2 linked regions of the Solwaraspora sp. WMMD1047 genome follow. The protein of the gene in region 1 interacts with the protein of each later gene in a pairwise test. Links are inferred from orthologs where the notes say so. Each region holds a gene or a part of one and is shown in the gene's direction. Other genes may lie near its edges.

Evidence for each region.
Region 2: the proteins of panC (region 1) and O7627_RS07535 interact in binary tests that used the Escherichia coli proteins (3 or more experiments, as listed by UniProt). The link is inferred for Solwaraspora sp. WMMD1047 from one-to-one orthologs.

The regions. Positions count from the first base shown.
Region 1 is NZ_JARUBL010000001.1:418,474-432,778, forward strand. What follows is about bases 10,898-13,863. They hold panC (pantoate--beta-alanine ligase), read left to right. Parts: upstream 10,898-11,937; coding sequence 11,938-12,789; downstream 12,790-13,863. Other genes in these bases: O7627_RS01980 (Rossmann-like and DUF2520 domain-containing protein), read left to right, coding at 11,018-11,941; panD (aspartate 1-decarboxylase), read left to right, coding at 12,807-13,238; O7627_RS01995 (septum formation family protein), read left to right, coding at 13,308-13,863. Outside these bases: O7627_RS01930 (ABC transporter permease), read left to right, coding at 1-1,286; O7627_RS01935 (hypothetical protein), read left to right, coding at 1,346-1,663; O7627_RS01940 (hypothetical protein), read left to right, coding at 1,732-2,223; O7627_RS01945 (ATP-binding cassette domain-containing protein), read right to left, coding at 2,314-3,333; O7627_RS01950 (ABC transporter permease), read left to right, coding at 3,336-4,025; O7627_RS01955 (ABC transporter permease), read left to right, coding at 4,022-4,744; O7627_RS01960 (glycine betaine ABC transporter substrate-binding protein), read left to right, coding at 4,926-5,930; O7627_RS01965 (hypothetical protein), read left to right, coding at 6,036-8,564; O7627_RS01970 (NADH-quinone oxidoreductase subunit D), read right to left, coding at 8,597-9,751; O7627_RS01975 (SAM-dependent methyltransferase), read right to left, coding at 9,748-10,857; more of O7627_RS01995, read left to right, coding at 13,864-14,216; O7627_RS02000 (L-aspartate oxidase), read left to right, coding at 14,287-14,305. UniProt on the Escherichia coli protein: Catalyzes the condensation of pantoate with beta-alanine in an ATP-dependent reaction via a pantoyl-adenylate intermediate.
Region 2 is NZ_JARUBL010000001.1:1,620,314-1,634,586, forward strand. What follows is about bases 1-2,934. They hold O7627_RS07535 (NUDIX domain-containing protein), read left to right. Parts: upstream 1-1,167; coding sequence 1,168-1,701; downstream 1,702-2,934. Other genes in these bases: O7627_RS07525 (metallophosphoesterase), read right to left, coding at 1-461; O7627_RS07530 (ABATE domain-containing protein), read left to right, coding at 554-1,168; O7627_RS07540 (hypothetical protein), read right to left, coding at 1,755-1,880; O7627_RS07545 (hypothetical protein), read right to left, coding at 1,915-2,118; O7627_RS07550 (hypothetical protein), read right to left, coding at 2,140-2,604. In the rest of the region: more of O7627_RS07555, read right to left, coding at 2,935-3,247; O7627_RS07560 (hypothetical protein), read right to left, coding at 3,247-3,504; O7627_RS07565 (hypothetical protein), read right to left, coding at 3,527-3,790; O7627_RS07570 (DUF397 domain-containing protein), read right to left, coding at 4,014-4,226; O7627_RS07575 (helix-turn-helix transcriptional regulator), read right to left, coding at 4,223-5,086; O7627_RS07580 (DivIVA domain-containing protein), read left to right, coding at 5,532-5,849; O7627_RS07585 (hypothetical protein), read left to right, coding at 5,846-7,849; O7627_RS07590 (TipAS antibiotic-recognition domain-containing protein), read right to left, coding at 7,846-8,577; O7627_RS07595 (fibronectin type III domain-containing protein), read right to left, coding at 8,701-9,087; O7627_RS07600 (hypothetical protein), read right to left, coding at 9,201-10,517; O7627_RS07605 (aldo/keto reductase), read left to right, coding at 10,808-11,593; O7627_RS07610 (hypothetical protein), read left to right, coding at 11,754-12,644; O7627_RS07615 (cellulose binding domain-containing protein), read right to left, coding at 12,723-13,871; O7627_RS07620 (IclR family transcriptional regulator), read right to left, coding at 14,059-14,273.

The DNA.
Region 1 (14,305 bases):
CCAGGTTCGACGACGACAGCGGCTACCCCGAGGACTCCGGGGTCCGGTCCCCCGGATACCAGGCGGGGCGCTTCGTGACCAGCGACTACCCGGATCCGGACCCGGAGCCGGAGCGCGAGCGCCGGAACACGGCACGGCACCGCAGCGTCTCGCCGGCGGTCCTCGACGACGTCTTCGACGACCCGACCCACGGCGAGCCCGGCCGGGACCGGCTCGCGGTGCACGCCGTGATCGAGATCCTGCTGCTCGCCGTCGCGGCCGGCCTGGCCTACCTGCTCTACCGGGAGAATCCGGACGCGGTCCGGGCGGCGCAGCTGGACGGCCTGTTGGTCTCGGCCACCGCCCTCGGTCTGCTCGTGCTGGGGGCCGGGATGACGCTGCGGACCGGAGCGCCGAATCTGGCGCTCGGCCCGGTCGCGATCGCGGCGGCCCTGCACTTCGCCGAGAACGGCGATCAGGGAGTGGTCACCTCGATGCTGCCCGCCATGGTCGCGGCGACCGGGGCCGGGCTCGTCCTGGCGCTGCTGGTGGTGGTGTTCCACGTACCCGGTTGGGCGGCCAGCCTGGCCGCGGGCCTCGGGACCGTGGTCTTCATCCAGTTGCGGACCGCGCCGGTCGACGTGCAGGGCGGGTACGACCCGACGGTGCACGCCCTCTACCTGTTCGGTGGGTTCGCCGCGCTGGCGGCCCTCGGCGGAATGTTCGGATCGATCAAGACGGTCCGTCGGACGGTCGGTCGGTTCCGGCCGACCGGCGACCCGGCGCACCGGCGGGGCGGGGCCGCGGCGACCATCACCGCCGCGGCGATCGTCGCCTCGATGCTGTTCGCCATGGCCGCCGGGGTGCTGCTGGCCGCCGGTGGCAGCGACAGCGTGGCGCCGTCGACCGGGTTCGAGTGGTCCGGACTGGCGATCGGCGCCGCGCTGCTGGGCGGGACGAGCGCCTTCGGTCGGCGCGGCGGCGTCTTCGGCACCCTGTTGGCGGTGGTGGCGCTGACCCTCTTCCTGCGCCTGGACGACGAGCGGGGCCTGGACATCGCGCTGGCCGCGGTGGCGGCCGTGACCCTGGCCGCCGGGCTGGTGGTGACCCGGCTGGTCGAGGCGTACGGCCGGCCCAGGTCGGCGATCGAGGTGGGGCAGGAGTGGGAGGACGAGCCGGAGCCGCCGGCCACCCCGACCTGGAGCCACGCGGGTCCCGAACGGACCGACACGTGGTCGACGTTGCCGGGTCAGGTCCCGGAGAGCCGGGTCGACCCGTGGACCACCGACCGGTGGACCGACCGCTGATCGGTCGGTCATCCGCCGGTCGCCGCGCCGCCGGCCGAACCCCCGGCTAGGCTCGCGGTATGACCGATTCGCCAGCCAACGGCCACGGCACGCCGACCCTCGCCGAGCTCGACGCGCTCTCCACTGAGGAGCTGCGCAAGCGGGCCTTCGCGCTCGCCCGGGAACGGCTGGACGTGCGGTTCTTCTGGTCGGTGCTGCGGCACCTGCCGAACGCCGACGAGGCGGCGATGCTGGACGGTTCCCCCAACTCCGTCGGCCCGACCGTGGACGAGGCGGTCGCGCTCTGGCGGGAGTTCACCGGCCACGGTTACGAGGAGTCGGAGCCGTTGCTGCGGGCGGCGTTCATCGACTACCTGACCAGGCATTCATCGGAGTAACCACCGCGAAAGGGGCCTTTCGACCGGTCAGGTTTGCGAACCTGAATGCGTTGGGAAATAGCGGATCCATGGCTCTCACCAACCGCTACAAGACCGCAACGGGTGCGGGCACGTTCGCCGCGCTGATACTGGTCCTGGTCTTCGGCAGCCCGTGGTACGCGGACTGGGCCCGGGACAACACCAACGAGAACACCGCCGGTGGCTGGTTCCTCCAGTTGCTGGCCTGGCCGGCCTGGCGGTTCGACACCGACGACTCCATCCAGGATCTGATCGCCGCCGACCTCAAGGCCATCCTGGTCGTGGCGCTCACCGCGCTCTTCCTCTACCTACTGCCCGGCTCGCAGTTGGCCCGGGCCCGCGGCACGCTCAGCCAGTTCTTCGCCGGTTGGGCCGCGTTCATCTTCGCCGGTGCCTTCGCCGCCCTGTTCACCGCCCTGATCCAGGCCAACCCGTCGCTGCTCGGCGCCTTCCGGGCGGCCGGCAGCGGCACCAGCTACGGATTCTTCGTCGGCTGGATCATCGGCATCGCCGCCCTCGGTGGCTGGCGGGGCCGCCGGTAGACCATCCCCCCGATACCGCACCCCCGAGAAGGCGCGGCCGGGCCCTCCCCCCGGGGCCCGGCCGCGCCGGCGGGTGCGGCCCCGGTGGGGTCACTCGACGGGGTCGGCCGGGTAGTCGATGCTGAGGATCCGGTGCCGGCTCAACAAGCCCGCCGGTCGATCACCGTCGACCACCCGTGCCTCGTCGGCGTTCGCGGTGAGCAGGACGGCGAGCGCGTCGTAGAGCGACGCGCCGATCGGCACCGTCGGTCGGCCGCCGGCCACCTCGGCCGGCATCGGGTCGAGCAGTTCCGCGGTGATCGGGGTGACGGCGAGCCGGCGGATCGCCCGGTCCGCGCCGACGAACTCGCGGACGAACGGGGAGGCCGGCTCGCCCAGCAGGGTGGCCGGGCTGGCGTACTGCTCCAGCTTGCCGCCCTCGGAGAGGACGGCGATCCGGTCGCCGAGCCGGACGGCCTCGTCCAGGTCGTGGGTGACCAGCACGATGGTCTTGCGTACCTCGGCCTGCAGGCGCAGGAACTCCTCCTGCAGCCGGGCCCGGACGATCGGGTCGACGGCGGAGAACGGCTCGTCCATCAGCAGCAGTACCGGGTCGGCGGCCAGCGCCCGGGCCACCCCCACCCGCTGCCGCTGGCCGCCGGAGAGTTCACTCGGGTACCGCCCGCCGAACCGCGCCGGGTCGAGGCCGACCACCTCCAGCAACTCGTCCGCCCGCTCGGCGATCCGCGCCCGGGACCAGCCGAGCAGGCGGGGGACCGTGCCGACGTTGGCCCGGACGGTCTGGTGCGGAAAGAGCCCGACGTTCTGGATGACGTATCCGATGCGGCGGCGCAGCCGGACCGGATCGGCCTCGGTGACGTCCTCGTCACCGAGCAGGATCCGGCCGCCGGTCGGCTCGATGAGCCTGTTGATCATGCGAAGGACCGTCGACTTGCCGCAGCCGGACGGGCCGATCAGCACCATCAGTTCACCGGCCTTGACCTCCAGACTGAGGCCACTGACGGCGACGGTGCCGTCGGGGAACCGCTTGCGGATGCCGTCCAGGGTGATCGAGGCGGCACTCGCCGGCTGCGAGCCGGCGGCGGGAGTGGCCTTCGGGGTAGCGTCCACACATGTCCTTCCGCGAGATCTACCGGGAAGACCCGGGCAATCCGTGGTTCTCCTGGCAGTACGTGCGGGACAACTCCGAGACCATCCTGACCGCGCTGCGGGAACACACCTCACTCACCGTACGGGCCGTGGTGCTCGCCGCGTTGGTGGCCATCCCGCTGGCCGTACTGGCGTACTGGTTCCGGTCCCTCACCGGGCCGATTCTCGCATTCTCCGGGGTGCTGTACACGATTCCGTCGCTGGCGCTCTTCGCCTTCGTGGCGCCTTACCTGGGCACCGGCACCCGGACGGTGCTGCTGGGTCTGGTCCTCTACGCGCTGCTGCTGATCATCAGGAACGCGCTGGCCGGCCTGAACCAGGTGCCGCCGGAGGTCCGGGAGGCCGCGGCGGGCATGGGGTACGGCCGGTTCGCCCGCCTGATCCGGATCGACCTGCCGCTGGCCCTGCCGGGCATCCTCACCGGTCTGCGGCTGGCCACGGTCTCCACGGTGGCGTTGACCACGGTCGGGGTGCTGGTCGGCCACGGCGGTCTCGGTCAGCTCATCATCGGCGGATTCCGCAACAACCTGTACCGGGCGGAGATCGTCACCGGCACCATCCTCTGCGTCGGGCTGGCGCTGGTGCTGGATCTGTTGCTGGCCGGGGTCGGCCGGCTGCTCACCCCCTGGGCCAACCGCCGGAGCGCGTCGTGAACCCGGTAGAGCAGGCGATCGTCTGGCTCAACGATCCGCTGAACTGGACCAACCCGGGTGGGGTGCTGGACCGGTTGGGCGAGCACCTGATCATCTCGTCGGCCGCGGTCGCGCTCGGCTGCCTGGTGGCCTGGCCGATCGGGCTCTGGCTCGGGCACACCGGGCGCGGTGGCGGCGTGGTGGTGCTGATCTCCAACGTGACGCTGGCCATCCCCACCCTGGCCCTGCTCACCATCCTGCCGCTGACCTTCCTCGGGCTGGGCCGGCCGCCGGTGATCATCGCGTTGGCGATCTTCGCGATCCCGCCGCTGCTCGCCAACGCCTACACCGGGGTGCGGGAGGCCGACCCGCAGGCCCGCGACGCGGCGCGGGGGATGGGGCTCTCCGGTGGGCAGCTGCTGCGGCAGGTCGAGCTGCCGTTGGCCATCCCGTACCTCGCCGCCGGTTTCCGGACCGCCGCCGTTCAGGTGGTTGCCACCACCGCGCTCGCCTCGTTCGTCAACGGCGGTGGTCTCGGCCAGATCATCAGCGCCGGTTTCGGGCTCGACATCGCCACCGGGGCCGGGCAAATCCTGGCCGGTGGACTGCTCGTCGCCCTGCTCGCGTTGCTGGTCGAGGTGATTCTCGCCACGGTCGAGCGGGCGGTGACCCCGCGGCCGCTGCGCCGCGTGCGGTCGCGCGCCCGCCGCCGCGCCGCGGACGCGGTATCCGGCACCTGAGCGCCCGGGGATCGGGCCGAACCCAGGGACCGCGTGACGATCTGGTGACAACATCAGGCCCAGGTTGTCGGTCCGAGCCGGAGGATGTTGGGTGGAAGTCGCGGGCGTTCATCAGACAGATCGCCCGTCGGACACGCGGCCGGCCCGTGGGGGTCGCGCCGGGACACGGAAGGCGGGCGTCATGCGCGCACGTACACGTCTGGCACTTGGCGCGGTCGGGGCCGTCGCGGCGGCGGGGATCCTCGCCGGCTGCGGGGACGCCGGCTCGTCGGGCACCGAAGCCCCGGCGGCCGGCGCGTCCGGCCCGGGCTGCGCCCCGGTGGCCGGCAGCGAGCTGATCGTGCTCGAGGACGACAAGGCCCTGCAGAACACCGACAACATCATCCCGGCGATCAACGCGAAGGCCGCGAACCCCGAGATGATCGCGGCCCTGAACAAGGTCTCGGCCGCGCTGGACACCAGCAAGCTGATCGCGCTGAACCGGGCGGTCGACATCGAGCGGAAGACGCCGCGGGTGGTGGCCGAGGAGTTCGCCACGGCGAACAACCTCACCGCCGGCATTCCGGCCAGTCAGAGCGGGTCGCTGGTCGTCGGGGTGGCCAACTTCAGCGAGAGCCAGACCCTCGGCGAGCTGTACCGGATCGTGCTGACCGCGGCCGGCTACGAGGTCCGCGTCCAGCAGATCGGCAACCGGGAGCTCTACGAGCCCGCGTTGGAGAAGGGCGAGATCCAGGTGGTGCCGGAGTACGCCGCCACCCTGGCCGAGTTCCTCAACGGCAAGGTCAACGGTGCCAACCCGCCGGAGATCTCCTCGCCGGACCTGGCCAAGACCACGGAGGGCCTGCGGACGGTCGGTGAGCAGTCGGGGCTGGCCTTCGGTGAGCCGTCACCGGCGCAGAACCAGAACGCCTTCGCGGTCACCCGCGACTTCGCCGACAAGTACGGCGTGCGCACCCTGTCGGAGCTGGCGGAGAAGTGCTCCGGACAGGCGACCGTACTCGGTGGCCCGCCGGAGTGCCCGCAGCGTCCGAAGTGCCAGGTCGGCCTGGCCGACGTGTACGGCTTCCAGGCCGGCTCGTTCAGCTCGCTCGATCCGGGTGGACCGCTGACCAAGGGCGCGCTGAACCAGGGTGAGATCAGCGTCGGTCTGGTCTTCTCGTCAGACGGCGCGATCGCCACCAGTTGAGCCGTCCACCGGGCCCGTCCGGGGCCGGCGTCGCATCTGCGGCGCCGGCCCCGCGCCGTCCGCCGCCGTTTCGCGGTACGGCGACAGTGGGTAGGCTGCACAGCCATGCCAGCCGAGGAGGCCCCGGAACCACGGCGCGGCCGGCCGCTGGCCACCGTGCTGTTCTGGTGTGGGGTCGGGCTGGCCCCGCTCGCCGCGTTGCTCCTGCTGGTGGCGCGGGGGAACGGGCCATTGCGGATCGCCGCGGTGCTGGCGATCCTGGCGGTTGTCCTGATCGGACTGTCCATCACCCTCCGTGGTGATCCGGAGGCGATCCGGGCAGACCTGGAGGAGATCGTCGCCGAGGAGATCGACGAGCTGCGCGCGGATGTGCGCAACGACGTCGCAACCGCGGCCCGCGCCACCCACAAGGCGTTCGGCGAGAAGCTACAGGTCCTGCAGAACAGTGTGGAGTCACTGCGCGGCCAGTTGACGGCCGCCCAGTCCACCGCGGCCGCGACCCGACCGGTGGCCGGAGCCGCGGCGCCGGTCGGGCATCGGGACCCGGCCCGCCCCGACCCTGGGCCGGTGTCGTCCGGGTCGGTGCCCTCCGGGTCCGCGCGGTCCGGGTCGGTGCCCTCCGGGTCCGCCCGGGTGGCAGCAGCTGCGGTACCGGTCGTCTCCGCTGGCGACCGGGCCGATCGGTCGTCGGGCTCACCCGGGCCGCCCAGGTTGCGGCTGATCACCACCACCCCCGACGCCGTCGTAGCTGATGACTCCCCGGGAGCGGACGAGCCGGAAGCGGCCGCACGGCGGTGGATCGGCGACCGCGACGGCCATCACGACGACCTCGGACACCACGAGCGCAGCCGCGCGGGTAGGGCCGGCTCCGACCGACGCCGCCGGGTCGCCGGCGACGAGCGTGACGAGGCCGGCAACCACGGACACCGCCGGCATGACGGACGTCGACACGACGCCGACCAGGAACACGACGGCCGCGGAGACGGCGACGGGCGCGGGCACGAAGAGCGCGGGTACGACGGCCGCGGGTACGACGACGGCCGCCGGCACGACGACGGACGCGGGTACGACGACGGCCGCCGACACGACGACGCCCGCGGGTACGACGACGGCCGCCGACACGACGACGCCCGCCGGCGCGACGACGGGCGCGGGTACGAAGAGCGCGGGTACGACGGACGTCGGCGCGACGAAGAGCGTCGGCCCGATGACCGGGCGCGCGGCTACCAGGGGTGGCTCGACGAGCCGGGTCGGTTCGACGAGCCGGCGGCGGACGCCGGACGGCGGGGCGGGTCCGGCGGTCACCGGCGCGAATCGGGGCCGGCCGGGCGGGAGTGGGCGGCCAGGTCGGCCGGCGGCCCCCCGCACCTGCCGGCCGGTGTGGTCCGGCACACCGAAACCGTCAAGGTGACCACCCGGCAGACGATTGTCGGGCCACACGAGGAGCCCCGCTCCGGCAACATCTACGGCACCGGCAACATCTACGGCGGTGGCGGCCGCGACGAAGAGCCGGATGACGGTCCCCCCGAGAGCGGGTACGGCGGCGCCGGTTACTCGCGCTCCGGGTACGGCGACGCCGGTTACCCGCGGACGGGGTACGGCGATACCGGGCACCCGCGGACGGGGTACGGCGACGCCGGTTACCCGCGCTCCGGATATGGCGACGCCGGTTACCCGCGGACCGGGTACGGCGACCGGGTCGGTCCGCCGGACTGGTCCGGACCGCCACCCCGTCGCCCGGGCCGCGATTCGGGGCAGGAAGAGCGTCGTTACCCGGTCGATGGTCCGTATCCCGCCGGCGGCCAGCCGAGCGATGTTCGGCCCCGTTCCGATCGATCGGCCGCCGACCCGGGATCCGCCGCGGGCTGGTCGGGTGCGGAGGCGGGCGACCGGTGGGCCGCGGCGCGCGCCGACGATCGTAGCCGCGAGGTGCGGATGGGCGAACGGCACGCGGCGGTACGCGCCGACGGATCCGGCACCGAACTGCGGGTCGAGAACCGGTGGGCCGCGGTCCGCCAGGAGCAGCCCGTGGCGGGCGCCGACCGGGTTGGCGACCGTGCCGGGCCGCGCCCCGTCGGCGGCTACTGGTCCGAACGCGCCGACCAAGCCTGGACCGACCAACCCTGGACCGACCAACCCTGGACCGATCAACCCTGGGCCGGCCGGCAGGAAATTGCACCGGCCGCCGGTGACCGGGAGTGGGGGAGCGACAATCGGTCGGAGTCCGCGTGGGGCGGACGAGCGTTGCCGGCCGGGTCGGGCGGCGATGCCTGGTCGGGCGGCGATGTTGATTCGGGCGGCGATGCCTGGTCGGGCGGCGATGTTGATTCGGGCGGCGACGCCTGGTCGGGCGGCGACATTGGGTCCGACCGGGGCGGCCGGCATTCCGGCGGACCCGGGGAGCCGGCCTACGGGGAGCGGGCCGGCTCGGGTTGGGAGTCGGCCGGCTCCGGCTGGGAACGGACCGGGTCCGGCTGGGGGTCGAGCGGCCCGGACCCCGACGACGCGTCCCCGGACCTCGAGCCGGTACGCGGCCGGCGGCACCGGGACGAGCCGAGGTACGGCTACCCGCCGGCGGATGACGTTCCCCGGGCCGGTGGAACCCGCTGGTCGGACGACGACCGCTGGCGGTGACCGACCTGCACCGCCGCTGACGGTGGCCGAAGCTACTTGTCGATGTCGCCGACCACGAAGAACATCGAGCCGAGAATGGCGATCAGGTCCGGCACCAGGCAGCCCGGCAACAGGGTGGCAAGCGCCTGCACGTTCGCGTACGACGCGGTTCGCAGCTTCATCCGCCAGGGTGTCTTCTCGCCCCGGGAGACCAGGTAGTAGCCGTTGATGCCGAGCGGGTTCTCGGTCCAGGCGTAGGTGTGCCCCTCCGGGGCCTTCACGACCTTGGGCAGCCGGACGTTCACCGGCCCGCTGATCCGGTCCACCTCGAGCAGGCACTGCTCGGCCAGGTCGAGCGAGACGTGGACCTGGTCCAGCAGGACCTCGAACCGGGCGTGGCAGTCGCCGGTGCGCCGGGTCACCACCGGCACGGTGAGCGATCCGTACGCCAGGTAGGGGTCGTCGCGGCGCAGGTCGAAGTCGAGCCCGGAGGCCCGGGCGACCGGTCCGGAGGCGCCGAACGCGGCGGCGTCGGCGGCCGGCAGCACGCCCACCCCGACCGTCCTGGCCAGGAAGATCTCGTTGCGGCGGATCAGGTTGTCCAGGTCCGGTAGCCGCCGCCGGACCTCGCCGATCGCCTCCCGGGCCCGGCGGGTCCAGCCGGCGGGGACCTCCTCCTTGAGGCCGCCGACCCGGTTGAACATGTAGTGCATCCGGCCGCCGGAGACCTCCTCCATCACCGTCTGCAGCGTTTCCCGCTCGCGGAAGGCGTAGAACATCGGGGTGATCGCCCCGATCTCCAGCGGGTAGGAGCCGAGGAACATCAGGTGGTTGAGGACCCGGTTCAGCTCGGCCAGTGCGGTCCGCAGCCAGACCGCCCGTTCCGGTACCTCGATGCCCATCAGCCGTTCCACCGCCAGCGCGACCCCGAGTTCGTTGGAGAACGCGGAGAGCCAGTCGTGCCGGTTGGCCAGCACCAGGATCTGCCGGTAGTCGCGGACCTCGAAGAGCTTCTCCGCACCCCGGTGCATGTAGCCCACGATCGGCTCGCAGGAGACCACCCGCTCGCCGTCGAGCACCAGCTTGAGCCGGAGTACGCCGTGCGTGGACGGATGTTGCGGTCCGATGTTGAGCACCATGTCGGCGGTGTCCAGGCCCGCTCCGGTGCCGACGGTCAACTCCCGCAACGCGCCCGCCTCGGTGGTCATGTCGGCCATCGTGCCACGACCGCGGCGACCTGTGCGCCGACCGGCTGGAGCAGCCACCAGTGACCGCCGAGGCCGGCCGGGTCGGTGAGCTCCGCGGTAGCCGACGCGGCGGCCAGCGCACGCAGGTAACCGGCGGGATCGGTGGCGGCCAGGGCGAGCGGCGGTCGGCCGCCGTCGGCCCCGAGCGCGCGCATCGCCATCCGCTGCCGGACCAGCGTGTACGGCGTACCGGCGGCGGCCGATCCGGCGGCGGCGGCCGAGTCGACGGCGACGTGGGCGGTGATGTCGCACGTCCCGTCCGGCACCGGCGGCACCTGCCGGCCGGCGCGGAACCCGGTGAGGGTGCCCAGGGGTGGCCGGTCGTCGGCCAGGTGGCCGTAGTCGACGGCGAGCGCCAGCCCGCGCTCCAGGGTGCCGACCGCGCCGGCCCAGGCGAGGTCGCGGGGCAGCCCGATCTCGGCCCGGGTGCTGTGGGCCGGCGGCCACCAGCGGGCCAGCCAGGCCGCCTCGGCCGGTTCGACCGCCCCGCCGAGCGATTCGGCTCCGGTCGCCGGGTCCACCAGCACCCGCCGCCACCGCACCCCCCACGACTCCGCAGAGTTGACCGGCCCAGCCGGCCCAGCCAGGCCCTCCGGTCCCGCCGGGTTCGCCGGTTCCGCCGGGTCAGCTGGTGGAGCCGAGCGATCGGGTTCCACCAGTTGGGCCGCGTCCAGCGGCACGTTGTCCAACCATTCCGTGGCCACTACCAGCCCGGTCGAGTGGACCGGTGGTTCGGTCCGCCAGTCGATCTCGGGCGGCAGATCGGCCGGCCGGGGGGCGAGTTCGACGGCGACCGGTCGCAGCCGCCGGGCCAGGTCCGGCGGCGCCTGCGCGCAGAGGGCGCGCAGCAGCTCGCCCCGGCCCGCGCCGATGTCGACCAGATCCAGCCGGTCCGGCCGGCCGAGCGCCAGATCGACCTGCTCGACCAGGCGCAGCAGCGTCGCGCAGAAGACCGGCGAGGCGTGCACGCTGGTCCGGAAGTGCGCCGCCGGGCCGGACCCGGTGACGAAGAACCCGGCCGGTCCGTAGAGTGCCGCCGCCATCGCGGCCCGCCAGCCAACGGCCATCAACAGAGGTTATGCGGAGCGCCCCGGGCCGCCGGCGGTGACGCCGGCATTCCGCGGTCGGGGCGCCGGTGAAGGTTTTCACACCTTCTTGTCACCCCTGCGTAACGGCGGCGCATACTTGCCCCGACCGGTACCCCACTTCGAGGACTGGATCGTTGAGATGAGCGCATCGACGCGCCCCCCGCTCACCGTCGGCGTCGTCGGCGCCGGCCGGGTGGGCGCCGTACTCGGCGCGGCGCTGAGCCGGGCCGGCCATCACGTGGTCGCCGCCGCTGGCGTCTCCGCCGCCACCCGCTCCCGGATCGCCGAGCTGCTCCCGGCCGCCGTCAACCGGCCCGCCGACGAGGTGGCCCGGGCAGCCACCGACCTGCTCCTGCTCGCCGTGCCCGACGACGCTCTCGGCACCGTGGTGGCCGGGCTCGCCGACACCGGCGCGCTGCGCCCGGGCCAGGTGGTGGCGCACACCTCCGGCGCGCACGGGCTGGCGGTGCTGGGCCCGGCCGCCGCGGTGGGCGCCCGGCCGCTGGCCCTGCACCCCGCGATGACCTTCACCGGTACGCCGGCCGACCTGGCCAACCTGCCCGGCATCTCCTACGGGGTGACCACGCCGCCCGCGCTGCGCCCGTTCGCCACCCGGCTCGTCGCCGATCTGGACGGGGTGCCCGAGTGGGTCGCCGAGTCGGACCGGCCGCTCTACCACGCCGCCCTCGCACACGGGGCGAACCACCTGGTCACGCTGGTGAACGAGGCCACGGACCGGTTGCGCGAGGCCGGGGTGGGCCAGCCCGAGAAGGTGCTGGGTCCGCTGCTGCGGGCGGCCCTGGAGAACGCGCTCCGGCTCGGCGACGCCGCGTTGACCGGCCCGGTCTCGCGGGGCGACGCCGGCACGGTGGCCCGGCACCTGGACCGGCTGGCGCAGGTCGCGCCGGAGTCCGTACCCGGTTATCTGGCCCTGGCCCGGCGGACCGCGGACCGGGCGATCGACGCCGGCCGGCTCCGGCCGGTGGACGCGGTGTCGCTGCTGGAGGTGCTCGCCGACCGGCAGCGCGGGCCGGCGTTCGCGGCGGGGGAGGCCCCGGCGTGACCGACGTGCTGCGGACCCGGGCCGAACTGGCGGCGGCCCTCGGCCCGGCCACCGGTCGGGTCGGGCTGGTGATGACGATGGGTGCCCTGCACGCCGGGCACGAGGCGCTGCTGGTGGCGGCCCGGGAACGGGCCGACCTGGTGGTCGCGACCATCTTCGTGAACCCCCTGCAGTTCGGTCCGAACGAGGACCTGGACCGCTATCCGCGCACCTTCGAGGCCGACCTGAAGATCTGCCGCGCGGCGGGGGTCGACCTGGTCTACGCACCGGGGCCGGCGGAGGTCTACCCGGCCGGTGACCCGCTGGTACGGGTCGACCCCGGCCCGCTCGGCGCCCAGTTGGAGGGCGCCAGCCGGCCCGGCTTCTTCCACGGTGTGCTCACCGTGGTGCTCAAGATGTTCAACCTGGTAAGCCCCGACTACGCCTTCTTCGGCGAGAAGGACTACCAGCAGCTCGCCCTGGTCCGGCGAATGGTGCGGGATCTGGATCTGGACGTCGAGATCGTCGGGGTGCCGACGGTCCGCGAGCCGGACGGTCTGGCGCTGTCCAGCCGGAACCGTTACCTGGCCGGTCTCGAACGGCAGGGGGCGCTGGCGCTGTCGACCGCGCTGCGGGCGGGTGCCGACGCGGCCACCCGCGGGCTCGACCCGGCGGCCGTGCTCGCCGCGGCGCAGCGGGCCTTCGACGCCGACCAGGGCGGCGCGCGGCTGGACTATCTGGTGCTGACCGACCCGGAGCTGCGACCGGACCCGGTCGCCGGGCCGGCCCGGTTGCTCGTGGCCGGCTGGGTCGGCGACACCCGCCTGATCGACAACATCGGCCTGCGGCTGGCCGCCGCCACGTCGTGATCCAGGGAAGGAAACCGATGCTTCGCACCATGCTCAAGTCGAAGATCCACCGGGCCACCGTGACCCAGGCCGACCTGCACTACGTCGGTTCGGTGACCGTGGACACCGAGCTGCTCGAAGCGGCCGACCTGCTGCCCGGCGAACAGGTGGCGATCGTCGACGTGACGAACGGCGCCCGGCTGGAGACGTACGTCATCCCGGGCGAGCGGGGCAGTGGCGTGATCGGCATCAACGGTGCCGCGGCGCACCTGGTGCACCCCGGGGATCTGGTCATCCTGATCGCGTACGGCCAGTTCGACGACGCCGAGGCGGCCGCCTACCGTCCCCGGGTGGTGCATGTGGACGCGGCCAACCGGATCATCGAGCTGGGTGCCGACCCGGCCGGCGCGGTCCCCGGCATGGTTGGTGACCCGGTGCCGGGCGGCCTGCTCACCGGTTCGCGTGGGTAACTTTTCCGGTCCGCCCGCGTAACCTGGAGGGCGTCGAGCCGGAATCTCGGTGCCCTGGGGAGGGACGCGATGCGTCGTTGGCTGAGCGCCGTGGCGCTGACCGTCGCGGCCGGGATCGCGCTTACCGGCTGCGGCAACCCGGCCGGGGTGGACGGAGCACTCATCGACGACTGGCCGGCGCTGCCCGAGGCGGGACCGTTCGTGCCGGCCGCCGGGGTCTGCCATCCCGGGGCCTTCGCCGAGACGGTGGCCCTGGCCGACCACCAGCCGGTCGAGTGCGTCAGCCCGCACCAGGTGGAGACGGTGCACGTCGGCACCTTCGCCGACGCCGCGGCCGGGCTGCCCGCGCCGCCGGCCCGCGACTCGGCCGAGCTCGCCGCCGCCTACACCGAGTGCGACGGCAAAGCCCGGGAGTACGTCGGCGACGAGTGGCGGCACGGCCGGCTGTGGCTGGGCGTGGCGCTGCCGACGCCGGTGGCCTGGACCGCCGGTGCCCGGTGGTTCCGCTGCGACCTGCGGGAGATGACCGACATCGAGGGGCGGGCCAGGCCGGCCGCCCGGGAGGCCAGCCTGCGCGATGCGCTTGTCGAGTCCTCACCGCTGCGACTCACCTGCTACACGGTCGACCTGACCGGGACCGGCCGGATCGAGAAGATGTCGCCGGTCGGCTGCGACCAGCGGCACAACGGCGAGTTCGTCGGGGTCTGGCGGGCGCCGGCGGACCTCGACTATCCGGCCCGGGACGGCGAGTGGGCGCGGTTCTACACCGAGTGCTACAACGTCCTCGCCGGGTACGCCCAGGTGCCGAAGGACCGGAACCTGCGGGCCCGGGCCGGGGTGGTGGTCCTGCCGGCCAGCGAGGCGGAGTGGCGGGCCGGCAACCGTGGGGTGCGGTGCTATCTCTGGCGCAACGACACGACGTTCACCCGATCGGCCAAGGGCGCCGGACCGGCCGGCCTACCGGTCCGGCGGGCCTGAGCGAGCGGCCTGGCCCACTTCTCTACGCCCCGCGCTGCGCCGGGGCCACCCGGCGCGGTTGACTGTGGGAATGGATCAGCCAGCACCGC
Region 2 (14,273 bases), 1.2 Mb from region 1 along the record:
GAGAGCCGGACGGGCGGGTGGTGACAGGCCACGAAGACCGGCGCCTCCGGCGGCGTGGTGGCGAGCTGGTCGCCGAGCCAGTCCAGGGTCTCAGCGTCGAGCCGGCCGTCGTTGCGGCCGGGGATGCTGGAGTCGCAGAGCAGGAAGACCGCGCCGGCCACGTCGTACCGGGCGTTGATCGGCCTGTCACCGCCGTCCGGGTCGGTCAGCAGACCTCTGCGGTACGCGTCCCGCACGTCGTGGTTGCCGGGGCAGACCAGCACCGGGTACGGCGACGCGAACAGCTTGGCGGCAAGTTGGTACTCGGCCAGCTCGCCATGGTCGGCGATGTCCCCGGTCACCAGGATGACGTCGGGCGGCTGGGGGAGCGCGTGCAGGTGGTCCCAGATCCGGGCGGTGCGCTCGGCCGATCTGGGGTCGTCGTCGAGGTGGGTGTCGCTGATGTGGGCTATCAGGAGCATCGCCTCTCCTAATGGCTTAAGGAATCTAAACCGTTAGATCGGCTAGGCTAGCATTCACCCTGGGAATCAGTCGACAGGCCGTTGGAGCGCCGATGTCATCGCAGCTCACGCTCGCCCTTGCCGGCACCATCCGGCACGACGGAGCCGGTGGCGTCGCCGACGATTTCGCCGATCCCGCCGGGCTGACCGACTGGCTGGAGCGTCATCGCGGCCTGCTGCGGCCGTACACCGGGGAACTTGATCTGACGGGCGACCGGCCCGACGAGTCGGCCTGGCGCGCGGTGGTCGCGCTGCGCCGCGTGGTCCGCACCCTGCTGGCCCGGGCGGTCCGGCCGGCTCCGCCGAGCCGCGCCGACGCGGCCGACCTGCTCACCGCCGAGGTCGCCCTGGCGCGGCTCAACCAGGCCGCCGGTCGGCTGCCGGTGCGACCGGTGCTGAGCTGGCCGGCCGACGCGCCGCCGGCGGTCGGGCAGGTGACCGGGCCGGCCGAGCTGGGGGTACGGCTGACCGCCGCGCTGGCCCGCGCCACCATCGAATTCCTGGGCGGCCCGGAACGGGAGCTGCTGTTGGCCTGCATGGCCCCGCGCTGCGTGCGCTACTTCCTGCGGGACCACCCGCGTCAGCAGTGGTGCAAACCGTCCTGCGGCAACCGGGCCCGGGTGGCTCGGCACTACCACCGGCGGCAGTCCGAGCCGGCGGTCGGCTGATGACGGAGCAGGTGCCGCGCTCGGCCGACGAGCTGCTCGACATCGTGGACGAACGGGACCGGGTGGTCGGTCAGGCGCGCCGCGCCGAGGCGTACGCCCGCAGGTTGCGACACCGCTGCGTGTTCGTGCTGGTCCGCGACGCGCAGGGGCGGATCTTCGTACACCGGCGGGCGGACCGGAAGCTGGTCTTCCCGGCGCTGTACGACATGTTCGTCGGCGGCGTGGTCGGCGCCGGTGAGTCCTACCACGACGCGGCGCTGCGGGAGGCCGAGGAGGAGTTGGGCGTCACCGGGCTACCGGCGCCGACGCCGCTGTTCACCTACCTCTACGAGTCCGCCGAGCACACCTGGTGGTGCGCCCTCTACGAGGTGGTCTGGGACGCGCCGGTCAACCCGCAGACCGAGGAGATCTCCTGGTACGCCTTCCTGACCGAGGCCGAGTTGGACCACCGCCTCACCGAGTGGCCCTGGGTCCCCGACGGCGCGGACGCCTACCGCCGACTCAGGTCCCACCCCACCGGCCAGGGCGCATGACGGCACTGGCGTCGGACCGCCCGGTCCAACCCAGCCGGGCGCGGAGAGGCCGCTCAACCGTTGCCCAGCCTGCGATCGGCGATGACCCGCGCCTCCTGCAGGATCTGATCAAGCTCCTCGTCGGACAGGTTCTCCTGATACAAGATCGTGTACGCGATCAAGGTCTGGATCTTGCCCATCTCCTCAGGAGGGACCTGCAGCTTGACGGGTGGGTCAAGGACGGCTGCGAATGACCTGCGGTTCGTCATAGACGCCAGCGAACCGCCTGTCGACAGCGAGGAAAAAGAGTGCGCTGAGGTACGGGGGCCAGCCAGCCCAACCGTCGTCATCGAGCTTCCGCTCGTAGTGGTCGTTCGCCTCGTACTCGTCACGGACGAGCGTCCGAACGAACTCGATGAGGTCGACCTCGACTGCCATCCCAATCCTGCCGGGTGGTCGCTATCCACCGCTCGTGGACTGCCAACGTTCGAGGTGGTTCTCGGCCTCCCTGAGGAAGGCGTCGAGCTCGCTTTCGGACATGCCGTCATCCGCGACCAGCTTGAACAGAAGCTGTCCTTCTATCTCGGCGATCGTGCCGATGTCGAGGCGCTCGACCGTGTCAGCGACGCCGGGCTCGTCCATGTCGAGGGTCGCGAAGATCAGGGCTTCGGCCTCGGCGGCAGGCAGCGCTCGACCTTCAGCGAGCGCGGCGCGAGCGTCGGCCACGAACCTGATGATCTCTCCAACGTCCTTGGTCCGGCCGAACCGCTTCTCGACGGCGAGGCTGAAGGCGGACGCGATGATCGCGACCGGGGTGCCCTTGTTCTGCTGCTCGAACTCGCCGACCAGGGCGTCGTAGGTATCCCAATCCTGTTGCAGGACCGCGCGAAGGAACCTGGTGTTCTCATGCATCTTGACTGTCATCCCGATCTTCTCGCTGACTTGACGGTCGAGCTTTCCTGCGTATTCTCTCGGCCACCTCAACGCCCTTGATCCCGAGGATCGCCACGGTGAACGCCGCCAGGAGGGCGTCGCCCGCCGTAGCTCCTCCCGGCGGATTGGTCGAGGTGATCACCGGCTCGGAGGACCTTGGTACGGCGACGCCACCTGATCCGGTGGCTTGTTGGAGTATGTTTCCCAGTTGCTTGCCATGCTGGAGCCCGTCATCAGCGTTGGCGACCGACATGAGCCGGTCCATCATTCTGTTGGCGAGCCTGCCCCGCCCGCTGGAGGCGGTAACGACATCGGCGCCGGACGGCATCGAATCCGGAGCTGAGTCGCGGGCGGGCACCGAGCCAGGGGCGATCCTATTGACATAGGCTGCGAAGCAGGTGGCGGCATCGGCGAGGGAACGGCTGACCTCGCCTGCTTTGTCGGCTCCCGCCCGGCTCCGGGTGACCGCCTCCTCCAGAAGAGGGTCGTTGGTGCCTCTGGAAACCTCGGCGTACGCGGTACCCGCCCGCTCGGCCTCCTCTCGGGCTTGGACAGCTACCATGGCGCTCGCGTCGATGAGGTCGAGCAGAGCGTGGAACTGCGCGACAACTGCTCCGACCGAAACCTCACCCATCAGAGCGTCGAGGCATATGCGGCCGCTGCGTCGGCCGCCGAGCGAAGCAGGTCAACGCCTTCGTGGGCCCACGACAAAGCTTCGTCGAGCCGTTCCAGCCCGGTCTTCACCAGGTCGTCCTCGCTGTCGTGGCACGTTCGGAGCGCCAAACTCTCTGCTTGTTGAACGTGGACGAGGACGCGGAGCAAGGTCTGCCTGGCGTCATCGGCGTGCAGGTCCCCCCGCCGCAATGTGGCCTTGACCTCGGCGATGTTCACGACCGATCCAGTCTCAGGCGGGTCAGCCGAGGTGGCTGGCGTATTCGCGGGCGGCGGCGGAGGTGCCCTGCATCAGGGTGGCGGCTTCGGCGAGGCGCTGCCGGGTCTGCTCGGCGCGGCTGATCGCCTCGGCGATCTTCGCGTGGTTGGTGCCGGCCGAGACGGTCCGCAGCCGGGTCAGCACCTGCTCGGTGCCCTCCATCGCGGCGCGGATCTGGCCGGCTGTCTGGTTGCCCTGCTCGGCCGCCTGAGCGAGTGCCGCCTTGACTTCCTCGATGCTGGCCATGCGATCCCCTCCGGCCCGCCGACGTCGACGAGCGTCTCGTCTGCGTGTCCGGACGGACACTATCCGAGACCGCCGGCCCGGTGCTGCCCCAGTCGCCGCCCCGACAGCGGAGAACTTGCGCGCTGACCCTCTACGAGCGACTGGTTACACCCGTTGATGATTGTCGGTGGGGCGTCCGGCGGCGGACGGGCGTCCCGGATTTCGCCGGGACGCCCACCCGGGTTCAGAAGTCGAACTCGCCGTCCTTGACGCCCGCGACGAAGGCTTCCCACTCGCCACGGGTGTAGACGATGGTGGCGGCGTCGGGGGACTTGCTGTGCCGCACCGCCACCCGACCCGAGCCGTCGGCCAGCGGCCCGGCCTCGACGCAGTTTGCGCCAGTGTCGGCGCTGCGGGTACTGATGTGCCAGGCCACCGCCGGCAGGTTCTCGATCATGGAAGTTCCTCCCCGATGGTCGCTATCAGCTCAGCCGAAGCCCTCGGATCGAGCGCGGCCTTTGCCACCCGATCGTACGCATCACGGAAGCCCTCGGACTTGGGCGATTCCAGGAAGAGCCGGCCTGCTCGGTTCTCCTGATAGGCCACCGGAGGGTACGGCGCCGGCATCCGGAAAACCCAAAATGATCCGTCAACGCCGGGATGGAGGCCGACTGAGGCCGGCAGCACCCGGACGTCGATGCGCGGGCGCCGGGCGATCTCGGCGAGGTGCGCGAGTTGTGTCCGGTGCAAAGCTGAGCCGCCGATGCTCCGGCGCAGCGCAGACTCGTCGACAATGGTCTCGATGTAGGGATGGTCCTCCCGCTCCAGCATCCGCTGACGCTCCAAGCGGAGCGCCAGGCCCTTTCCGATGACCGACTCGGCGGCGGTAGGTCCTTCAACGCAGCGGATCACCAACTCTGCGTACTCGGGGAGCTGGAACAGACCTGGTACCACCAGGGAGTGGTAGGAACTGATCCGCTCGGCACGCGACTCAAGCCACGGCACGTCGATGAACCCGGCGTGAGAGACTTCGCCGTCGTTCTGATCCCAGCGATCGATGCGCCAGATCTCGTCTGCCACAGCGAGCATCCTTGCCCGCGCCTCGGCGTTGTAGAAGCCGTAAATGTTGAGCAGGTGCTCCACATCCGGCCGTTGAATCGGCCACTCGGCCCGTTCGAAGCGGCCCAGGGCCGACCGGTCCCGGCCAAGCATCTCTGCGGCGAGTTCCAGGGAGAGTTTGCGCTTCTCACGCAGGTGTCGTAGGTGCAGGCCGAGCCACTGTGCTCGGAGGGTTCGGTTGAACATGCGGGTCGTCATGATCCACCTTTCGGGGATGGCCAGAAATGGCCATGGGGAACGGTTGCTCCCATCCGGCCTCGTTGGCAGCGTGAGGTTCAGGCGCCGCTGTGCGGGCGTCGGAGGAGGTGAAGGTGGTGACGGTCCACTGCTTACGGGAGTTCCGCGCTCGTTCGTTACCGGCACCGCGGCTGTGCCAATAGCCGCCTTGCGGTGACGGGAGTGGCGCTACCCCCGCCGGGTCTCAGAAGGAGTCAGGAACTCCCTTAACCGACTTGCCAAGAGTTTTACCACGGGAGGCCGGCCCAAGGCGACCCCCAAAATCGAAGAATCCAAGCCGCCGATCAATGGCTCCGGCGGCCGGTATAACTCGCGCCAAATTCGCCGATCGAACTGTTCGTAACCTCAATCCGGAAAGGCCGGTGTCGGTGTGCCAGTCGTGATCCATCGTCTATTGCGAAGTGGAATGCCGTCCGGGCCGGGTGGCGGGTTCCTGGGCGGCACGGTGCCGTACCAGCCATTGGCGCCGTGGCAGGTCCGGACCCGGCGGTTCCGCCCGGTGCCCTACTGGCGGCGGGGGATCGACCCGGCAGAGGTGGCGAGCTTCCTGGGCCGGCTGGCCGGGGACCTGGAACTGCTGCACGCCGAGCTGGAGCGCACCCGGGAGCAGAACCGGCGGATCAAGGCGGCGCTGAGGCACTGGCGGTCGACCCGCGTCGGCGTACCCGGAAATGGGGTTGAGCCCGACGTGAGTGACCAGACGCGACGGCGGTCCCGGCGGTGACCGGCGACCTGGTGGTGGTCTGTCCGACCTGTGACGGGATGACGTTCACCCTGGGGAGGTGCAGTTGCGCGGGCGACGGCGAGCCGTACCCGCAGTGCCGGCTCTGTCAGGGGATCGGCAGCGTGGCGCGGGCCTGCCACGGGTGCGGGCAGACCGGTCGGCGGCGGAGCCAGCTCGTGGTCACCGTGGCGAACCTGGACACCGGGGCGGTGGCGTCCGCGAACGTGGTGCCCGGGTCGGTGCGGCCGTGCCGGTGGCCCTACGGCGCCGGCTGGCACCTGCCGGTGGCGCCGCTGCTGCGTGACCTCGCCGCCCGGGTCGGGGCGGCCGGCTGGCACGAGCACGGCGGGCGGTCGCCGGACGGCCCGATCCTGTTCCTGCCGCCAAAGTGGCGATCCGACCTGCCCGAGCAGCACCGGCACGCCCTGGAAGCCGACGCGATCGCCCGGCACAGCCACAGTGCCTGGCTGGTCTACCTGGGCCGCAACACCGCCCGCCCGGCGCCGGACCCGACCCGGGAGCTGGACCGGCTGCGGCGGGTCGCGGACCTGCTCCGGCTGGACCTGGTGCTGGAGGTCCGGCGCCTGCCGCGCGACGACCACCGCTGGGACATCCGGTACGAGGTCCACGGCAGCCCGGTGCCGGACCGGCCGCGCGGCTGGGCCGACGACCTGCCCGCCGCGCTGCTGGCCACCACCGTCGAGGACGCCCTCTTCGGCCTGGCCGACCGGGGCCGCACCGCCCCGGCCCACTACCTGCTCGCCGGCGCCCCGCAGCGGCCTGCCGAACCGGTCGCCGTCGAGGTGCTCGAACGGCGCCTCCTCGCCGACCTGACCGACCCCCGGACCGGAGAACCCACGGCCGGCGCGCAGGCGATCTGGCGGGACGGCCGGTGGTGGCACACCAGCCTGCGGGTGGCCGGCAGCACCGAAACCCTCGTCGAGGAGCCGACCGGTCGGGTGGTGAGCCGGCTGACGACCAACCTGCGGCGCGGCTGGCAGCCGCCGGCTCCGGCGTGGCTGGGACCGCCCATCCCGTACGCCGAATGCCCGGCCTGCGACAAGGCCAGCCGGCTGCGGCCGTGTGGCTGCACGGTCGGGGACCGGCCGGCGGACCCGGCCTGCGAGGTCTGCTTCGGTGCCGGCCGGTATCCGTCCGCGCTGCCCTGTTTCCGGTGCGGCGACAGCCGCCGGATCTACCGGGGCGCCGCCGTCACCATCAGCGACCTGGCGACCCGGGTCACCCACCTCAACTGGACGGGCGGCGCCGCCGACGCGCCGCTGGTGGCGACCCAGCCCGGCGGCAAACCGGTCCACCAGCTTCCCGCCGGCTGGCGGCTGGCCGGGTGGGCGACCTCCTTCGGGGTACGCCCCGAGGAGCTGTCCGAACTGGATCGCGGCGGGCCGATCGGCGACGAACTACGCGACGGGATCGTGACCGTCGACCATGCGGGGGCCGATCCGGTGCTCACCAACCTCGCCGAGGTGACCCGGGGCCGGCCGGCGGCCCGGGTGCTGGTGTCGGCGGTCCGGCCGGACGTGCCGCCGCTGGCGGCGGTGATCCGGCTCGGCATCGGGCTGGGCCTGGCGGTCACCGTCACGATCCGGGACCACATCGGCAACGTCGGTGACCCGAGGCTGATCCAGGGCGAGAGTTGGGACGTGCGGGTCGGCTCGGACCCGGCCGACCCGCCCTGCCACCACACGATCGAGGCGGCCGTCGCCAGCTTCCTCGGGTCGCTGGAGATCACCGTGTCGGCCGCGGTGCCGGCCGACCCGGCCGTGCCGATCGCGGTGCCGCAGGCCCTGGCGACAGCGCTGGACCCGATCGACCCGGTACGGCTGATCCGGCGGCTCGGCCGGCACCACGCCGGTCAGGCGGTCGCGGTCCGGTACGAGCGTGGCGGCTGCCACCTGCACCTGCGGGAGCGGGACGAGATCCGGCACCTGGCCACCGCGCCAGACCTCGTCACCGCCCTCACCGCGCTGGGGCTGCGCTAGCCGTCGAGCCGCTGGTCGGCGTAGACCAGCATGGCGTCACGCAGGTACTCGACGAGCGCGTCGTCACCGCCGCCGATGTTGGCGCGGAACCGCTCGTCCTCCACGTACATCTGGGCCAGGCCCTGGTACGCCTCTCGGTTGGGCGTCCAGAACAGGCAGGTCACCTCGTAGTGGAGCTGGATCAGGTCCTGGACCCGCTGGTCGGTGACCGGCACCCCGGCCGCCTTCAGCGGGGCCAGGCCCTCGTGCACCCGGACATAGCCGGTGCGGGCCTGCTCGGCGTCGTCGTCGGACCAGCCCTGCATGCGCTGGTCGGCGGCGTCGACGGCGGCGTCGCCCCAGCGCTGCCGGGCCTCCGCCTCGTAGGGGTTCGTCTCGAACCCCGCGAACACCTTCCGGGGAGTCATCTCCCTTCCCTCCTGGATGTTGCAGATCGTGGTGTCGACGGTGTGGACCAGCCGGTCCAGCCGGTCCCGTTCCCGGACCAACCAGTCCCGGTGCCGCTGCAGCACCTCGACGGCGCTGTCGTGGCCCTGCCGGGACAGCACCTCGGCGACCGCGTCGAGTCCGAGCCCGAGCTCCCGCAGCAGCAGGATCCGCTGCAGCCGGAGCAGCTGCTCCTGCTCGTAGTAGCGGCGGCCGCCCTCGGCCGTCCAGGCCGGGGTGAGCAGCCCGATCGCGTGGTAGTGCCGCAGGGTTCGCGACGTCACGCCGGCTTCCCGAGCCACCTAGGCGATCGACCAGGCCATGGCCACCCGTCACCTTCCGTGATCGCGACCGGGCTTTCCGGTCGTGCTGATGACGGTAGGTGTTGCCGCTGCGTCAACTGCAAGCCCGAATCGCCGGGGGAGTTACTGCGTCGGCGCGACGACGGTGACCGGTTCGGAGAGCGGGCTGGTGGTGTAGCCGGAGAAGGGCAGCGCCACGCTGTACACCGCGAAGGTGTGCTCGGCGCCGGGGGTGAGGGCGACCCGGTACGAGGTGGACGGCATTGAGGCGTACCCCTGCCACTCGCCGTCGACCAGGCGCTTCATCGAGTACCGGAAGACCGGGCCGCCGGAGCGGGGCCAGGTCAGCAGGGCGCTGGTGGGGGTCAGCTCCGAGACCACCGGCTGGTCGGGGGCCGGCAGCGGGATCAGCGGATTCTGGGCGGCGGCCGGTGCGGTGAGCGGGCCGAGCACCAGCAGCAGGGCGGCGACCAGCGGGAGCGCGACGGCGCGCAGTCGGGATGCGGACATGACAGATCCTCCTGAGGATGAGCGACACGCCGGTACCCAATAAATCTACCAAGGTCGATATAGCTCGGTGCCCGGCGCCGACGGGCCACACCGGCGGCGCCGGGCACCGAGGCTTACCCTTCGGCGAGCAGGTCGAGGGCGAGCGCGGCGGTCCAACTGAACGCCGCGGCGCCGATCCCCTCCCCGGTGCCCGGATCGAAGTACTCGTAGCAGCCCGCCGAGCGGATCAGGTCCAGCATCGCCGTCCGCAGGGTCGCCGCCCGCTCCACCCGGCCGTGCGTGCGCAGGCCGCGCCAGAGCAGCCAGTTCACGTTGATCCAGACCGGGCCGCGCCAGTACCGCAGCGGGTCGAAGTCGGCCGCCGTCCGGTCGTAGCTCGGCACCGCCAGCCCTTCGGCCAGCCCGAACCGCGCCGACTCGGCCGCCGCCACCACGCCGGCCACCTGCGCCGCCGGCAGGTCGGGCAGGATCAGCGGGACGAGACCGTTCACGCACCGGGCCGGGCTGGACCGCCCGGTCCGCACGTCCCGGGCGTGGAACATCCCGGTGTCCGGGTTGTAGAGCCGGTCCGTCAGCGCCCGGGTGATCGCCGCCGCCCGGTCGCGGTGCCCGGCCGGGTCCGCCCCGACCACCGCGGCGATCTCCGCCAGCGCCAGCTCGGCCGCGCCACGCAGCGCGTTGAACGCCGGGCACTCGACCAGGAACGGGTGCCGCGCGGCCAGCTCCGCGTCCCGATAACCCCCATCCCGGTACGCCGACGCGATGGTGATGTAACGGGCGTAGTCGAGATCGGTCGGGCGGTGGTCGACGGCGCCCACCTGGTTGTCCCGGCGCCGGTAGCCGGCCAGCGGATCCACCGGAACCGGCACGGCGGCCAGGGTCGCGTCCCAGGACGGGCTGTTGTCCAGTCCCGACTCCCACGGGTGCACGATGCTGCTCAGCCCGGCCCCGCCGACGTCCCGGTAATCGGTCAGGTAGTCCTGCTGCGCCACCAGCCGCGGATACAGCCAGCGCAGCTCCCGCAGCGCCGCCTCGTCCGGGCGGCGCCGGTAGATCTCCCAGGCGGCGATCGCGTGCGCCGGGGGCTGGACGATCCCGGTGGTCGGCCGGCCCCAGTACGCCGGACCCGGGAAGTAGTCGCATTCGGCCACGCCCGGGTCGAACACGATGTGCGGCACCCGGCCGTCCGGCCACTGCGCCGTGAAGAGGCTGCGCAGGTCGTGCCAGGCCCGGTCCGGCGCGACGTGCGCCAGGCCGATGCTGATGAAGGCGGCGTCCCAGCTCCACTGGTGCGGGTAGAGCGTGCGGGACGGGACCGTGTGGTCGTTGGCCCAGTTGGCGGCGAGGATGTCGGCGGCGGTGCGCCGGAGTTCCTCGTCGGTCGCGCCGGGGTGGCGCGGGTAGGTGGGGAGGGTGTTGAGGCGATTCATCCGGCGATCCTTCGGCCAGGTGTGACGAGCTGAACAGGGCGCGCGCCAGCCCGGCGGCGGTGCGGGGGGCGCGGATCAGGCCACGGCGCAGAGCCGTCCGGCGATGGGCGGGCCGCGGCTCAGGCGAGTACGGGGCAGGTCGTCCGCGTCGACGGTATCCGGGTACTTTATGCCGGCGCCGGCGTTGCCGACCACCACCCGTTCGTCTGGCCCGGTCCACCCCACCGGACGGCAACTGTCGGGTCGCCGTCAGGAGCATGTTCCCGGCGGTCTGGGGTACGAATGACGACATGACCGCATCTGTCGCGCAGCCCAGTGTCCTGCTCCCCGGCGAGGTGGCGATGCCGCTGCTCGGCTTCGGCACCTGGCAGGCCACCGGCGGCCAGGGCTACGACGCCGTCCGCCAGGCCCTGGACGCCGGTTACCGGCACCTGGACACCGCGACCATGTACGGCAACGAGGAGGAGGTCGGCCGGGCGGTCCGGGACAGCGGGATCGCCCGCGAGGACATCTTCATCACCACCAAGCTGCCGCCGGAGCGGGCCGGCCGGGAACGGGCGACGATCGACGCCAGCCTGGCCGCGCTCGGCGTCGAGTACGTCGACCTCTGGCTGATCCACTGGCCGCCGCGCGAGGAGGCCGGCGTCGCCACCTGGCGGGAGTTCCTCGCCATCCGGGAACTCGGGCTGGCCCGCGCGGTCGGGGTGAGCAACTACAGCGTGCCGCAGCTCGACGCGCTCATCGAGGCGACCGGGGAGGCGCCGGCGGTCAACCAGGTGCCGTGGAGCCCGTCGCTGCACGACGCGGAGCGGCTGGCCGAGAACCGGCGGCGCGGGGTGGCGGTGGAGGGCTACAGCCCGTTCAAGAACACCAAGCTGCGGCACCCGGTGCTGGTCCGGGTCGCCGACGCGCACGGGGTGAGCGCCGCCCAGGTGGTGCTCCGCTGGCACCTCCAGCACGAGATCGTGGTGATCCCGAAGTCGGTCACCCCCGAGCGGATCAGCACCAACTTCGACATCTTCGACTTCGCTCTGTCGCCGGAGGAGATGACCGAGATCGACGCCCTCGGCCGCTGATCATGTAACGCTGCGTCGACGAACCGATGCGGCGGGCTCTCTTCGGTGCTGCTGCGCGTGATTGGTACGCGGTTTCCTCTGGTCGGAGTGCTGACAGCTATCGCTTCCTGAGGTGAACCCCGCTACGGTGACTGTGCGTAGAAGCCTGGGGAGGGAAGAAATGGTGAACGATTACGGTGCGCAAGCGGCCGCTGCGGTACCGATGTGGTCGGAGAGCGTCGGGCCGGGGCCGGACTTCGCGACCTGTGTGCTTTATCTGGACTGCGGAGACGACCTCGCGACGCTCGGCCCGATCCTGCGCTACTGGCATGACCAAGCGTGCCGGCTGTTGTTACCAGCCGTGATGACCCCGGGGGCGCCGGAGCCGACGATGTCACTCAGCGCACATGAGCAGACGGCCGACGGTCGCCCTCGGCGGAAGCGGCCGCAGCAGTGGTCCGACGGGTTGACCGAGGACCTGTACCAGCTCTCCGCGCACTGGTTCGACGTCGCGCCGGCCGCGACCGCGTCCGAACTGGACCTGTACGTCTACCGGTTCGCCGACCGCCGGCACGTGAAGCTGCAGGTCTCGGTCGGGTTCCAGGACCGGCCGGGCGGGCTGCCCCGGGTGGTGCCGGCGCTTATCGAGTTGACCCGGTTGACCGGTGACCTGGCCGATCCGACCTACGGCGAGATCGTTGTCAACGCCGGGGTGCTGGCGCCGGCCACCATCCTCGACGGCGCCCTCGACCGCGGGGTCGTCGAGTCGGCCCGGGCCAGCCGTCAGGTGCTGCGCGGGTACGAGTGGGTGACGGTGTGTCCGAAGGAGCTGGTCGGACGGCTGGGCGGGCTCGCGGCGCTGCGCGAGTCGGGGGCGTTCAGCGAGGTGGTGGCGCTGCGGCACGGTGGCGCGCTGCTGCGGGCCACCGACGACCCGGGTGCCTACCAGGACGGTCGGGTACGCGCGGTTCACCAGGCGCTCGCGCCGCTGCTGCCGGCCGGCGAGCCTACTGACGTACCCGGTCAGGATCTTTCCCGGCTGGTCTTCGCGGATGCCCACGCGGCGGTCTGAGCTGGACGGACGACGGCGCGGCCGCCGGTGGAGGACGGGCGTGCGTCCAGGACCGGCGGCCGCTCCGACGGTGCGCGGTCAGCCGCGCGAGCAGGCCGTCCCGTTGAGGGAGAACGCGGTCGGCGACGAGTAGCTGCCCGACAGCGTGCCCTGGTAGCCGAAGGACGCGGTGGCGCCCGGGGCGATGCTGCCGTTCCAGGAGATGTTGCGGGCCGTCACGGCCGAGCCGCTCTGGCTGACGGTGGCGTTCCAGGCGTTGGTGACCTGCTGCCCCGAGGGCAGGTTGTAGGTGAGCGTCCAGCCGTTGATGGTGCTCGACCCGCCGTTGCGGATCCGCACGTCGGCGGTGAAGCCGGAGTTCCACGAGTTCGCCGTGTAGGTGACCGCGCAGCTAGCGTTGCCGGGCGGCGGCGTCGTCGGGTTCGGCGGCGGGGTGGTGGGGTTCGGCGGCGGGTTGGTGGGCTGGCCGCCGCCGTTGACCGCGGCCGAGAACGAGTTGACGCCGAGCCCGGTGCCGCCCTGCCACGGCTCGAAGCCGGCCTGAATGCTGGTCAGGTACCAGGCGTTGGTGATCGCGCCCCGGTTGCGGGTGTCGTTGATGAAGTCCAGCACGCTGAAGTTCCAGCTGCTGATCGGCGACGACGAGACGTACGAGATGACGTTGTTGCCGCCGTTGTTGCCGCGCCAGACCTCCCAGTTCCGGCCGCCGACGGTGGCGTTTCCGACCGGCGAACCGATCGGCTGGATCGAGCCCTGCCGGTTGAACCAGATCATGATCTCCATCTGGTTGACGCCGTCCCGCTTGGGCGACGGGTCCAGCCAGATGTCGTACGAGGCGTTGTAGATGGCCCCGCTGACGTAGTTGTAGCTGATGCTGCTGGTGGCGCTGCTGATCTGGCTCACCTGCATCGGCAGGTTGGTGCCGGGGGAGCAGTTGGTGTAGTGGCACCCGAGGAAGACCGACGGGTACGACACCGGGGCGCCGTTGGTGGGGGCGGAGCCCTGCTGGCTGGTGATCGAGAAGCCGTTGTTGGTGACGTTTATGCACTGCTGGGCGGTGGTGCCCCAGCGGTTGTTCTGGACCACGTAGCGGCCCTGGATGGTGGTGCTGCCGTACTGCTCGCAGATCTGGGTGTCGGCGGCGGCGGGGCCGGCGAGGGCGATCGCGGCGATGGTGCCCGGAATGAGCAGGGCCGCCGCCGCGATGGCGCGGATGGGGCGTCTCATGGTGCTCCTTGGCTGGTGGGGGTCCGTGGAGTCGGGGGTGTGGGCGGGCGGTCGAGGGGCGATCCCGAAAATGTTGCGGGAGCGCTCCCATCGATCGTTGGGAATAGATTTACATGCCTGTAATAACGAGCGCAAGCGCTGGACGGTTCGAGTCCCGGCCGGCGGGGCCGGTGCGGGGCGGCCGGGCTCAGGTCGCCGAGAGCAGCCGCCGGGCGGCCCGGACCTGGCCGACGGCGGAGCGCAGCGCGGCGACGATCCGCTCCTCGCTGTCGGCGCCGAGCCGGGCGGCGGGCACCGAGAGGCTGATGGCGTCGGCGGCCGGCGACTGCAGCGGCACCGCCACCGCGAAGCAGACGATGCCCTCGGTGTTCTCCTCGCGGTCCACCGCGTAGCCGCGCTGCC